Regions from separate parts of the Arthrobacter zhangbolii genome, predicted to be linked through region 1. Evidence: riboswitches for the same ligand, from Rfam matches in the RefSeq annotation. Region 1 holds a riboswitch; each other region holds the start of a gene.
The links. A riboswitch is a leader RNA that binds a small molecule or an ion and turns the genes downstream of it on or off. The one in region 1 is predicted to bind S-adenosylmethionine.
Positions count from the first base shown of each region.

Region 2: another riboswitch for S-adenosylmethionine. It lies ahead of MUK71_RS13565 (hypothetical protein); the one in region 1 lies ahead of MUK71_RS05570 (bifunctional o-acetylhomoserine/o-acetylserine sulfhydrylase).
Region 3: another riboswitch for S-adenosylmethionine. It lies ahead of MUK71_RS03825 (ABC transporter substrate-binding protein); the one in region 1 lies ahead of MUK71_RS05570 (bifunctional o-acetylhomoserine/o-acetylserine sulfhydrylase).

Region 1 covers NZ_CP094984.1:1,197,542-1,201,448, forward strand. Annotated here, with positions in the region: gene MUK71_RS05555 (glycoside hydrolase family 2 protein) at 1-85, shown strand, start outside; gene MUK71_RS05560 (hypothetical protein) at 198-1,142, opposite strand; gene MUK71_RS05565 (VOC family protein) at 1,313-1,963, opposite strand; SAM riboswitch class IV at 2,125-2,241, shown strand; gene MUK71_RS05570 (bifunctional o-acetylhomoserine/o-acetylserine sulfhydrylase) at 2,321-3,637, shown strand; gene metX (homoserine O-acetyltransferase MetX) at 3,647-3,907, shown strand, end outside.
Region 2 covers NZ_CP094984.1:2,913,898-2,917,804, forward strand. Annotated here, with positions in the region: gene MUK71_RS13555 (LLM class flavin-dependent oxidoreductase) at 1-1,005, shown strand, start outside; gene MUK71_RS13560 (hypothetical protein) at 1,051-1,344, shown strand; SAM riboswitch class IV at 1,608-1,740, shown strand; gene MUK71_RS13565 (hypothetical protein) at 1,756-2,190, shown strand; gene MUK71_RS13570 (VOC family protein) at 2,271-2,705, shown strand; gene MUK71_RS13575 (hypothetical protein) at 2,753-2,896, opposite strand; gene MUK71_RS13580 (CPBP family intramembrane glutamic endopeptidase) at 3,024-3,785, opposite strand; gene MUK71_RS13585 (NAD(P)H-hydrate dehydratase) at 3,870-3,907, opposite strand, start outside.
Region 3 covers NZ_CP094984.1:816,079-819,985, forward strand. Annotated here, with positions in the region: gene MUK71_RS03820 (ABC transporter permease) at 1-352, opposite strand, end outside; gene MUK71_RS03825 (ABC transporter substrate-binding protein) at 356-2,047, opposite strand; SAM riboswitch class I at 2,152-2,241, opposite strand; gene MUK71_RS03830 (ferredoxin reductase domain-containing protein) at 2,816-3,505, shown strand; gene MUK71_RS03835 (hypothetical protein) at 3,655-3,907, shown strand, end outside.

The DNA of each region.
Region 1 (3,907 bases):
CACCTATGACCGGGCGGTGCTGAAGATCGACGCCGGGACGCTGCGGGAGGTTAATGCCCGGCTGATCCGTGCTGCGGGGCAGTGACCGGCGGGTTTTCTGCTGCGGTCCGTGACAATCGACCGGTTTGGGAAATCCCTGCCAGTTTGCGGCGGAGGGAATTCCCAAAACGGCAGGGAATTCCCAACCGGCAGAGAATTCAGCGCTGGCGGCGGGTTGGAGACAGGCCAGCTTGGATCAGCCGGTGGACCAGGCTCTCCGGGTGCTGCGCCGGCATGCGGATATCGCGCCAGGACCAGCGGACAAAAGCGACCCCGGTTGCACGGATGGCGTCTTCCCGGCGCTTTTCCTGCATCAGCGTGTCCCACGACGGAGGGAGTACGGATCCGTTGGCACCGTACTTCACTGCACCGTCGAATTCTCCGACCACCCGCTGGTCCTTCCAATAAAAATCTGTTCGGAAGCGACCCATTGAAGTAAGAAATTCATACTGAAGCTCCGGAACCGGAAAACCATGGCGGTGCAGAACTGCACGTGAATACGATTCCCCGGGGGACTCGGACCGGGGGTCGGCAAAGTCGATTACGCGCCGGGCCCTCGTCTGTTTGGCCATGTCGGGCAGGTTCCGAGCCAGTTTTTCCAGCTCGTCTTTGTTCGTGGCTGGGCGGCCGTGCACCAGGTGCGGGCGCAGGACACTGTCCATAGCCGGAACCGAGTGCTCGAAAGCCAGATACACGGCCATGTCCAGGGCGGTCTGTGCACGGGAGGTCAGCGACATTCCCTCCACAACATCGAGCGGCTCCAGCAGCTTGCGTTCCGTCCAGTGGAGACCGCCCCGGCGCCGGCCGTGGGAGGACGGGGAAGCCAGCAGTAGCACCTCAGGTGGTGAATCGATCACCGGTAGCCCCCAAATGACGGCGGCGGACTGCTGGACGAGGACGCGTTGCCCGGGCACCTGTTGTGATGCTGCCTGGATACGTACCCGCTCTTTTTCCCAGGCACGGAGCTGTCGCCATACCTCGACGTCGATATAGATCCCGGCACGAAGCCTCACCAGTTGCCCCGCCCGGCACTGCAGGGCAAGGGAACGGCGGCCTGAGCCGAAGGAATCGGCGTCAGCCGCGAAGATGAGCTCGGGATTCACGCCTTCAGGGTGGAAGGGCGGTGGCGTAGATGCGAGCGAACCAGGCTCAAATGTGGAAAACCTGCGGCTCGGAGAGAGAATCTACCGGTTTGGGAAATTCCTGCCACTTTGCAGCGGAGGGAATTCTCAGACCGGCAGGAAAACCCCAAACCGGCAGCAAAACCCCGGAGCTAGATCTCCACCCGGCCGTTGGCGGTGTCGAAGGTGACCGACATGATGCCGGGCGTGCCGGCCGGAGCGATCCAGGTGACGTCGACGCCCTCCAGCGGTGCCTCCACCGGGTGGCCCAGCCAGTCAGTGACCCGGGCAGCCGACCCGGCGATGGTCAGCGAATTCAGTTTCACCGAACCGGGCATCCCGGGCAGGGCATTGGAGGGGTGCAGTGCCTCGGTGCCGTCATCCCAGCGCAGCAGGTAGGGCACCTGGGGATCCGCGATCAGGCCGTTGATGCCGATCTGGCGCCAGGTGAGTTCCTGGCCATCAGGGAATTTGCGGTTGCCCGGCACTGACGGGCGGCCCAGGCGTTCTTCGAAGGGCGAGAGGTCATCGACTGCAACGCACCACCCCATCCAGCCGCCTCCGCATTCGGAGCGCTGGCGGACGGCCTGCCCGAAGGGCGCCTTGTCCGAGGCAGGGTGGTTGAGCACCTCGACAACTTCCACATATTGGTTGTTGGCCAGGGGCAGGATCATATTGCGGGTACCGAATCGGGGGTGGACGCCACCCTTTACGAAGTCGGCTCCGAGAGCAGCAGCAATCCTCTCGGTGGTGGCCAAAAGACCGTCGGATTCACAGGCATAAGAAACATGGTCCAAGCGCATGCGGCTCATTGTGGCACGTTGTGATGCCCGTCTCGACTAAGGGAAGCCTAAGAAGAAATCCAGTTGCCTCAGGACACGAAATCTATACACGGGGCCGGTTATTTTTTCACGAAAAGTCACGAAGGTTGCGCATCCTCAGCGGATCAGTTTTTATGGGTGCAGGTCATGAGTGCCAGCAGATAGCCCCGGCTTGCTGGCCGGCAACCCTCCAACCGCGGTGGGGTGCCCCGGGTGAAGACCTGGCCGCACGCCAAAAGGGCGTCCGGCAAGCGCGGGTCCCACAAACCCCACCGGACATCCGGCGTACCCGGATGTTCCCGCGAAGGTAGTGTGCGGCCCCTGGAATGAGGGAGCATCATGAGTGCAGATTGGTCTTTTGAAACCCGTCAGATCCACGTAGGACAGGAGCCCGACGCCGTCACCGGCGCCCGCGCCCTGCCCATCTACCAGACATCGTCCTTCGTCTTTCCCAGCGCCGAGGCAGCCGCAAACCGGTTTGCCCTGGCCGATCTTGAACCCATCTACACCCGGATCGGAAACCCCACCCAGGAAGCGGTGGAGAACCGGATCGCGTCCCTGGAAGGCGGGGTCGGCGCACTGCTGCTGGCCTCGGGACAGGCCGCGGAAACCTTCGCCCTGCTGAACGTGGCCCAGGCCGGTGACCACATTGTGGCCAGCCCCAGCCTGTACGGCGGCACGTACAACCTGTTAAAGCACACGCTGAAGAAGTTCGGCATCGAGACCACCTTTGTGCAGGACCCGGATGACCTGGAGCAGTGGCGCACCGCGGTGCAGCCCAACACCAAGGCGTTCTTCGGCGAGGTGGTGTCCAACCCGCGCCAGGACGTACTGGACCTTGAAGGCATCAGCGCCGTGGCACACCAGGCCGGGGTGCCGCTGATCGTGGACAACACGCTCGCCACGCCGTACCTCATCCGCCCCATTGAATGGGGTGCGGACATTGTGGTGCACTCGGCCACCAAGTACCTCGGCGGGCACGGCACCTCCATTGCCGGCGTCATCGTGGATTCGGGGAACTTCGACTTCGCGGCGGACCCGGAGAAGTTCCCCGGCTTCAACACACCGGATGAGAGCTACAACGGGCTGGTCTACGCCCGGGACCTGGGGGTCGGGAGCCCGCTTGGCGCCAACCTGGCCTTCATCCTCAAGGCACGTGTGCAGCTGCTGCGCGATCTCGGCTCGGCGGTCTCACCGTTCAACGCGTTCCTTATTGCCCAGGGCCTGGAAACCCTCAGCCTGCGGGTGGAGCGGCACGTGGCCAACGCCGTCGAGGTTGCCAACTGGCTGGAGGCGCACGACGACGTCCTGTCCGTTGCGTACGCGGGCCTGGAGTCGAGCCCGTGGTTCGAACGCGGACGCAAGTACGGCCCGCGCGGAACGGGGGCCATTGTGTCCTTCGAGATTGCCGGGGGAGTGGAAGCAGGCAAGCGGTTCGTGGATGGTTTGGAACTGCACTCCCATGTGGCCAACGTGGGTGACGTGCGCTCGCTGGTCATCCATCCGGCCTCCACCACGCACAGCCAGCTGGGAGCCGAGGCGCAGCTCGCCGCCGGAGTCAGCCCCGGGCTCGTGCGGCTCTCCGTGGGCATCGAGCACATTGACGACATCCTCGCGGATCTCGAGGCCGGCTTCCGGGCCGCCAAGGGCGCGTAACGGGGCACCGTGACTATTCGGCATTCTGCACCGCAGTACCCCGCCACCGCCGTGGACGGGGTGCTGCGGTTCGCCTCGATCGGCGGACTTGAACTGGAAACCGGCGGATACCTGCCCGACGTCGTCCTCGGGTATGAGACGTGGGGCCAGCTGAACGCGGACGCGAGCAACGCCGTGTTTGTGGCCCACGCCCTCACCGGAAGCACCCATGTGGCCCGCGGGCACACGGATGAGCCCGGCTGGTGGGATGAGCTGGTGGGGCCGGGCCGG
Region 2 (3,907 bases), 1.7 Mb from region 1:
TTCCTGTCCTTCGGACACTACCGGAACGCACTGGGGTCCCGGACGCCCAGTGCCCGGGACGCAGTATTGCAGCAGATCGAGCTGGCGGTAGCCGCGGAGGAAATCGGCGTCGACGGCGCGTACATGCGGGTGCACCACTTCGCCCCGCAGTTCTCCGCCCCGTTCCCCACGCTCGCCGCCATGGCCGCCCGGACCAGCAAAATCGAACTGGGCACCGGCGTGATCGATATGCGCTACATGAATCCGCTTTCGATGGCGGAAGATGCCGCAGTGGCGGACCTGATCAGCGGCGGACGGCTGCAGTTGGGCATCAGCCGGGGATCCCCCGAGCCTGCCCTGCGGGGCTATGAGTCCTTCGGTTACGTGCCAGGGCCGGACTCCACCGACGCGGACATGGCTCGCCAGCACACCGAGGTGTTCCGTGCCGCCATTGCCGGTGCCGGGGTGGCCCAGTCCGATCCGGCGATGACCGGGACCACCGCCCCCATGGCCATCGATCCCCTCTCCCCCGGTCTGCCTGAGCGCATCTGGTGGGGTTCGGGTACCCGCGCCACGGCGAAGTGGACCGGTGAGCAGGGCATGAACCTGATGAGCTCCACCCTGCTGACCGAAGACACCGGAGTTCCGTTCGACCAGCTGCAGGCCGAGCAGATCGAGGTCTACCGCAAGGCCTGGGCCGACGCCGGCCACCAGGGCACGCCGCGGGTCTCCGTGAGCCGCAGCGTCATCCCTCTGGTGACCGGGGAGGACCGGCATTACTTCGGTCTCCGCGCGCAGGCCGAGGGACGTGACCAGGTGGGCCACCTCGACGGGGGCCTCGCCCGGTTCGGCAAGAGCTACATCGGCGAACCCGACGTGATCGCTGCCGAACTGGCCGCTGACGCTGCCGTGCAGGCCGCAGACACCGTGCTCATCACCGTGCCCAACCAGCTCGGCGTGGACTACAACGCGCACCTGCTCGAAAGCATCGTCAAGCTCGTGGCTCCGGACGCCGGCTGGCGGTAACGGGGCGGTGTGAGGAATCGCTCCCTGCTCAGTAGGATCAAACGTATGGAGAGCGATCGCCACCCCGCAGATGAGGGGTGGGTGTTTGCCCCTGCACCGCCGGACACGAGTACCTATACGGGCCTTGGGACAATCACCGTCGACGGCGAGACGTTTGCAGTGCGCAGGCGTGACGAGGATGGAACGATTCTCTATGACTGGGTCTCGGGACCCAACAATGGTTATGGATTCAACGCCCTCGGCAGGCGTGAACCGCCCACGCATCAACAGCACGTGGCCGCTATTCGTGATTTCCTCTCGTCCATTGACCCCGCGACGGGGTATTTCCACGACCCGTAGGCTCAAGACTGCCAGCTGAATTGGTGATTGAGGCTAGTGCCTGACAGGCAAGTCAGGGTGCCATCGCCCAGACGAGATGCCGTGTGCCGGACGGGCCGGGTAAGGCGGCTTTATTAACTCTCGCGAGCGCTGCGAGCGGGAGTTTTCGTTGCCGCCGTCCCGGTCCGCCCGGCGTACCGCCGCCCGACGCCGCACGACCACACCAGACCCTGATATTGCGTCTCTGTCGAAATGTCGGTGCCCTCGGTTACAGTAGTTTCTAGCTTCACGAGATGTGGCCTTCGCCCGGTTCGCCGGGCATAAAAGCTCCGACTGGCCCCACACCAACCCCACTGTTCGGCGGGTGGTTCGGATGACGAAGCGGCCTGCTCCAACCGGTGCAGGCAAGGACAACCTGAAAAGGAACCCACTGTGAGCATGTCCAGTGTCAGCAACTCCGCTTCCAACAACTCCGGCTTCAACAACTCTTCCATCAGCAGCAGCTGCTCCGGTTTTGCGCCCGGCCACAACGTCCATTGGATCCACCGCCGCCGGCTCGAGGCGTGGGATCAGTGGTCCGACGTCGAGGTCGCAGCCGACCCGGAGCTGGATCTCATCCACCTCGTCATCGACGGAACGCAGCAGCTGATGTGGTTCCACAACGTGGGCGCCGTGGCCGCCGCCCTGGACGCCGCCGTCGACACACCACAGTGGTGCCAGCGATACTCCACACTGATGGTGCCCGGCGGTTTCGGCTCGGATGCCCGGAGCTCTTTTTTCTACTTGGCCCGGCCGGAGCGGGTGCTGCCCTGCATCGGCTCTCCGGTCCGGGCTCCCGAAACCGAGCGGATTGACGGCCAGGCCTGATTCCCGGCCGGTGAATATGCGGACTGCATCTGTCCGCATACCAATGACGGCCGTGCTGTTCGGGTTCTAGCCTCAATGCCATGACGAATATACAGATCTGCGTTGACTGCACCGATGCCCACCAACAGGCGGATTGGTGGGCCGAAACCCTGGGCTGGACGCTGGAGCCCGTGGACCAGGACTTCATTTCTTCCATGCTGGACCAGGGCTTGGCGAAACCGGAGGACGTTATCGAGCACAACGGTGTCCGGGTCTGGCGGGACGGCGCCGCCATCTGTCCTGCCGACGAGGTGGGCCGGAAGGACCGGTTGCGCATCCTGTTTCAGCCGGTTCCCGAGCCCAAAACCGTCAAGGACCGCATTCACCTGGATGTCCGGCTCCAGGGCCAGGATAAGGACGCGGCCCGGGCCGCCTTGGAGGAACGGGGTGCGTCCTTCCTGACCGAAGCAAGCCAGGGGCCGCACTCTTGGTACGTCATGGCGGATCCCGAGGGCAACGAGTTCTGCATCAGCTGACGGGGTTGCCGGGGACCGGCGGCGCAGGCCGCAGGCCCCCGGCCGCGTCAGTTAACCGTTCCGGTGTCTCCGCGCAACTCTCCGCGCAGCTGGGCAATCCGCAGCCGGAGGAAAATGATCACGAGTACCAGGGCCCAGACCACAAGGACGGCCACCGCGACCACCAACAGGAAATACAAAATTACGAACACTGCGCCGATTCCTGAGCCTACTGACACGCCGATCCCCCGATTCTGTGTGCCGGCCCCGGGACGGGTCCGGTCCTGCCACCGATGCTAGGGCATGGCTTCCTGCCGGGGCCGCATTCCCGCGGCGAGATTACTGCTGCAGCAGTTCCGGCGGAATGGCGTAGATCAGCACCACGCTGAGCAGGTTCTTCGCAGCATGCACGCCGTAGGACAGCATGAAGTTGTTTCCTGCCCATACGTACAGCCCGACCAGGACGGCACCGGTGGCCAGATAAGGCATCAGGACCGGCAGTGACAGGGATTCCTTACCCACAATGTGGATGGAGGCGAAGAGCAGGACCGACAGGATGCTGCACGCCCAGATGTTCCAGTAGCGGCTGAGTTTGCCGATGAGCAGGTGCCGGAAAATGTACTCCTCCACGAAGGGCGCCAGGATGACCACCAGCGGCACCACCAGCCAGGGAGACATTTCGGTGACCAGCCCCTGCACAGCCTCCTGGTTCACGGCGGTTTCGGCCTGGCCGGCGATGATCACGCCCACCATGGAAGCGATGATTGTGAGGATTACGCCAATCGGGATCAGGGCAGCAGTCAGCACCGGCCGGGTGGCAAGGACCCGGGTCTCGCGGGCAACATACCGCCGGGCGGCAATAAGGGCCAGAATTCCAGCGACCGCATAGAAGCCCAGATTGATGACGTAGGCCGCCACCACCGGGTCCGGAATCAGCACCGAGAGCCCGGGAATGTTGATGGGCACAAAACTCAGCAACAGCAGGAACAGGACGTAAAAGCCCGCCGCGACGCCGTCGCTGCGGGTGAACCGGTAGGAAAGCCACGGGATTTGTGCCGCTGCCCGCCCCGACGGGCCGGTCCGGTATTCGTTAGCTGTCATCACCTCAGGATAAGAGGCCGTGCCGCCCCGTGCAGCCCGTTCTTGGTTCAGCGCGTACGGCGGCCGCCAAAACGCGCCCGCTGCCTAGTTCAGTTCCGCAATCACAGGCGGCATGGCCTCCA
Region 3 (3,907 bases), 380 kb from region 1:
CTGCCAGGGCAATAACGACGGCGGCCGCCAGGGCCGATCCGGCCAGCGCCAGCGTGGAGCCCAGCGCCCCGCCGATCCGCTGCATCACCGGTTCCCCGGAGGTCAGCGAGTACCCGGCGTCGCCCTGCAGCAGGGCGCCGAGCTGGTGGAGGTACTGCACCGCCAGCGGCTGGTCATACCCGTACTGGGCCTTCATGGTGTCGATGGCGGCCTGGTCCACGGCCGAATCCGCGGTGAGGAAAATGGTGACCGGGTCGCTGGGCAGCAGCTGCACGGCAAGGAAAATCAGGGTGTACGCCAGCCACACCACCAGGATGGCCTGGCCGGTGCGCAGCAACAGATAACGGGTCACGGCTTAGCTCCCCGCCGTCCAGGCGCCCTGGAAGATGGGCGCTGTTCCGGACGTGAAGTCAATGTGCGTGTCCGGGCCTGCGCCGTAGACCTGCACCTCGTCCCACAGCACCAGGGAGTAGGCCTGCTCCAGGACCAGGGCGCGCTGCTCCTCGGCCAGGATCCGGTCCCGGTCCGGTCCGGGGCCGGCTGCGCGCTCGGCGGCGAAGAGCTCATTCAGTGCCGGGTCCGAGGTGTGGGTCATGGTGTTGTTATCCGGTTCAAAAATGGGCCCGAGTCCGCCGTAAATGAACTGCCGGGTGCCGAAGAGTTCGACGGCGGGGTCCGGCATGGCGGTGGCCAGGAACGTGTTGTCCGCCGCCCGGTTCTTCAGCTGCACGCCGATCTGCCGCCACTGCTGTTCGATCAGCTCGAAGGCCGGTTTGATCACCACGGAGTTGTTGGAGCTGGTGACGGTCAGGGCCAGTTTCTCGCCGTCCTTCTCGCGGATGCCGTCAGCGCCCACCGTCCACCCGGCGTCGTCCAGCAGGTCCTTGGCCTGCTCCGGGTCATAGGCCAGCTCGGCGCTGAGGTCCACGAATCCCGGTGCCCCGTGGTTCAGCACGGAGGCGGCGATGGTGTAACTGTCCGAAAGCACGGTGTCCTTGATGGACTGCCGGTCGATGCCCAGCTGCAGTGCGCGGCGGACCTGCGGATCTGCGAGCCGTCCGCTGCCGGTCCGGACAGCGGCCATGTTTGACGTCAGGTCGGTTCCCGCCGGCGCCAGGACCTGGCTCCCGCTGGCGGCCAGTGCGGCTTCGTCTGCCGGCTGCAGTCCGCGGACCAGGTCCACCTGACCGGATTGCACGGCACCGGCCCGGTGCGCCACCTCGGGCAGGTACTTGATGACCACCCGGTCCAGATATGCGGCGCCCTGGTTGTCCGAGGTCTCGGGTGCCCACGCGTAGTCCCCGCGCTTGGCCAGCACCACCTCCTCGTCGGGTTTCTCGGATTCGAAGACAAACGGGCCGGAACCGGAAATGCGGGACAGGGCGGACTGCCCAGCGGCGTCAAGGCCCAGGGTGGCCGGGGAGACCAAGCCGGCGGTGACGGAGGAGGTGGCCCGCAGGAAGTTGGAATTCGGAGCGGCCAGGGTGACCTTTACCTGGTCCGGGGCCGTCACTTCACTGGAGGTATAGCCGGCGAAGTCGACGTTCGGCTGGATCTGGGCAGCGGGAATACCGAATCCGAAACTGTCCAGATTCGCTTTGACCGCGGCGGCATCCAGCGGCGTGCCGTCGCTGAAGGTGACACCGGGGCGGACGGTGAAGATGAACTCGGTGTGCTCGGCGTTGGCTGAGAATTCGGAGGCGAGCCACGGCACCAGATCACCTGACTCCGGATCGAAATAGGTCAGCCGGTCCAGCACGCTGTTCAGCACGTTGGCTTTTTCGTAAAACCGGGCGGACTGGGTTTGCCAGTTGTTGATCGGCGTGACCTCGGCGTAGATCAGGGTGCCGCCCTCCACCGGGGTTCCGGCGGCCACCCGGGTTCCGGGGCCCTGGTCCGACGCCGCCTGCTGGCAGCCGGTCAGGGCCAGGGCTGCCGCCGCGAAAGCGGCGGCGATCTTCAGGGCGGTGCGCCGCCGCAGCAGCGCCCCGGTAACGGGGGTGGCCCCTGGTCCGGGGTGAGGGTCTGTCTGGTTCAGGTAAAGCATGGGGCGGTCCTCTCAGTCATCACCGAGGCACACCGCATCCAGGCACGTTGGAGGCCATCACCGCATGGCAAAGCAGCGGTCATGGACCAACGGTGAATGAGGTTTCTCCATCGGTCCTGGCATTAGCACCGTCCCCCGAAGGGTGGTTGCTGCGACGTCAACGAGCCAGGTCTCTCAGCCGCTCTGGATGGTAAGTCGTCCAAAACAGGTTGTGCGGACAGGACCCATACAAACCCGCCCGGACCCGGTCCGCAAGGCCGGTGACGAAATATTTCCCTTGATGACAAAGACAGTTTTTGATGGGCCCTTACCGCGCGCGCGAAGGACCTGGCGGAGGATTGTTTTGTTCCTTTTTGCCGGGCCCGGCCGGGCTTGACAATGCGGTGCCGGCTGGGAGTACGGTTCTGCACATCCCGTTTCCGCCGGACCCCGGATATCTCAGCTGCCTCGCTGGAACTAGGGGTTTATGAATAGCGGGAAATATATCCCCGGCGGCTGTTTGTAAACCATTGTGACCGCCTGCTGAAGTTATTCTCTCCGACCGTTTCGTCCCTGCCGACAGCAAGGCGAAAGCCGGTACCGGCCGGTTACCGTTCACCGGCTTCAGGGGTGGGGAATCCGCCGCCGTCATGCGGACCCGCCGGGCCGGACACGAAGGCTGCGCAAAAATCAACCACATTTTTAAAACCCTTTTATAAACGTCAGGATTGGTGCTAAATGGGTATATCCACCGCCCCGGAAATATGCTGGAAGATTCCAGGCCATCGCGTGTATTCCGTCCATGAAACGGCAGCCTTGGTACAGCTGGAATGGCCCGCTGAATTGGATGAAAAGGACCTGCTGGAAGGAGGGCACGTTGCTGTTTCCGCTGCCGCCGCAACGGGGGTGCATACCAGCTATTTTGCGGTGCTGTCCGTAGACCGCGGGAGCCGCACCATGACCCTCTACGTGAAGCGGAGCGCACGCGGGTTGGTCAGTGCAGCGCTGCTGGACCCGGCAGGCGGTGCGGTGCTGTCCATCTCCCGGCCGGGCCCGGGCATCCTGCTGCCCGGCTCCGTCCACCGCCCCCTGTTCGTTGCCGCCGGTTCCGGTCTGGCCTCCGGTCTGGGCCTATTGGGGAGGCTGCTGCGGGACCCGGCACGGCAGTATGAACGCGCCGCCCTGTTTTTTGTAGGCCGCAGCGATGAATGCGACACGGTCCGCGACGTTCTTGCAGCCGGCGGGCTGGCAACCTCCGTTGAGTTGCGGCTGTGGGATACCGGCAGCCAGGGCCGGCGCGTCACCGCTCAGGATCTGCTGGGCGTCCTGGCTACCCAGCACCCGGACTGGATTTACGTCTGCGGACCCGCGTCCTTTGCCGGGATGGTCCGGGAAGCTGCTGCCGCAACCGCCGGACCGGCTGCGGCGGTGGTGGCCGAGTGCTACGACCCGCCTCTGGAACCGGCCCGGCCGGAGTGAGGCAGGAACCGGAGAATCCAGCCGGCGCGCACGGCGTCCGGTGATCCGCCGCACCCCGAATCGGGCAGGCTTCGCCGGGGGCGGTACATGTACTGTTTATCCTGCGGCTCAGAAGCGGAAGTGCTTGCCGGGGGATGGGGGATCCTGAAATGGACTTTGATGCTGGCACGGCTGACCAGCTCATAGCGGCCTGCGACGAGGCCGCCGCTGCGTTGGGTGAGCAGCGCGGTCCGCGGGCCTCGGCTACGGGAGAAGCGCTGGAAGAATTCCGCGGCCCGTTCGCGGACTCGTACCGCCGGAATGCCGCAGCGCAGCTGGCAGCACGGAACATCCTGATCGGTGCGCTGGAGGATGTTGCCCGTCAGGTTCGGTTCGCGAAGACCCAGGCCGAACAGGCCCGTC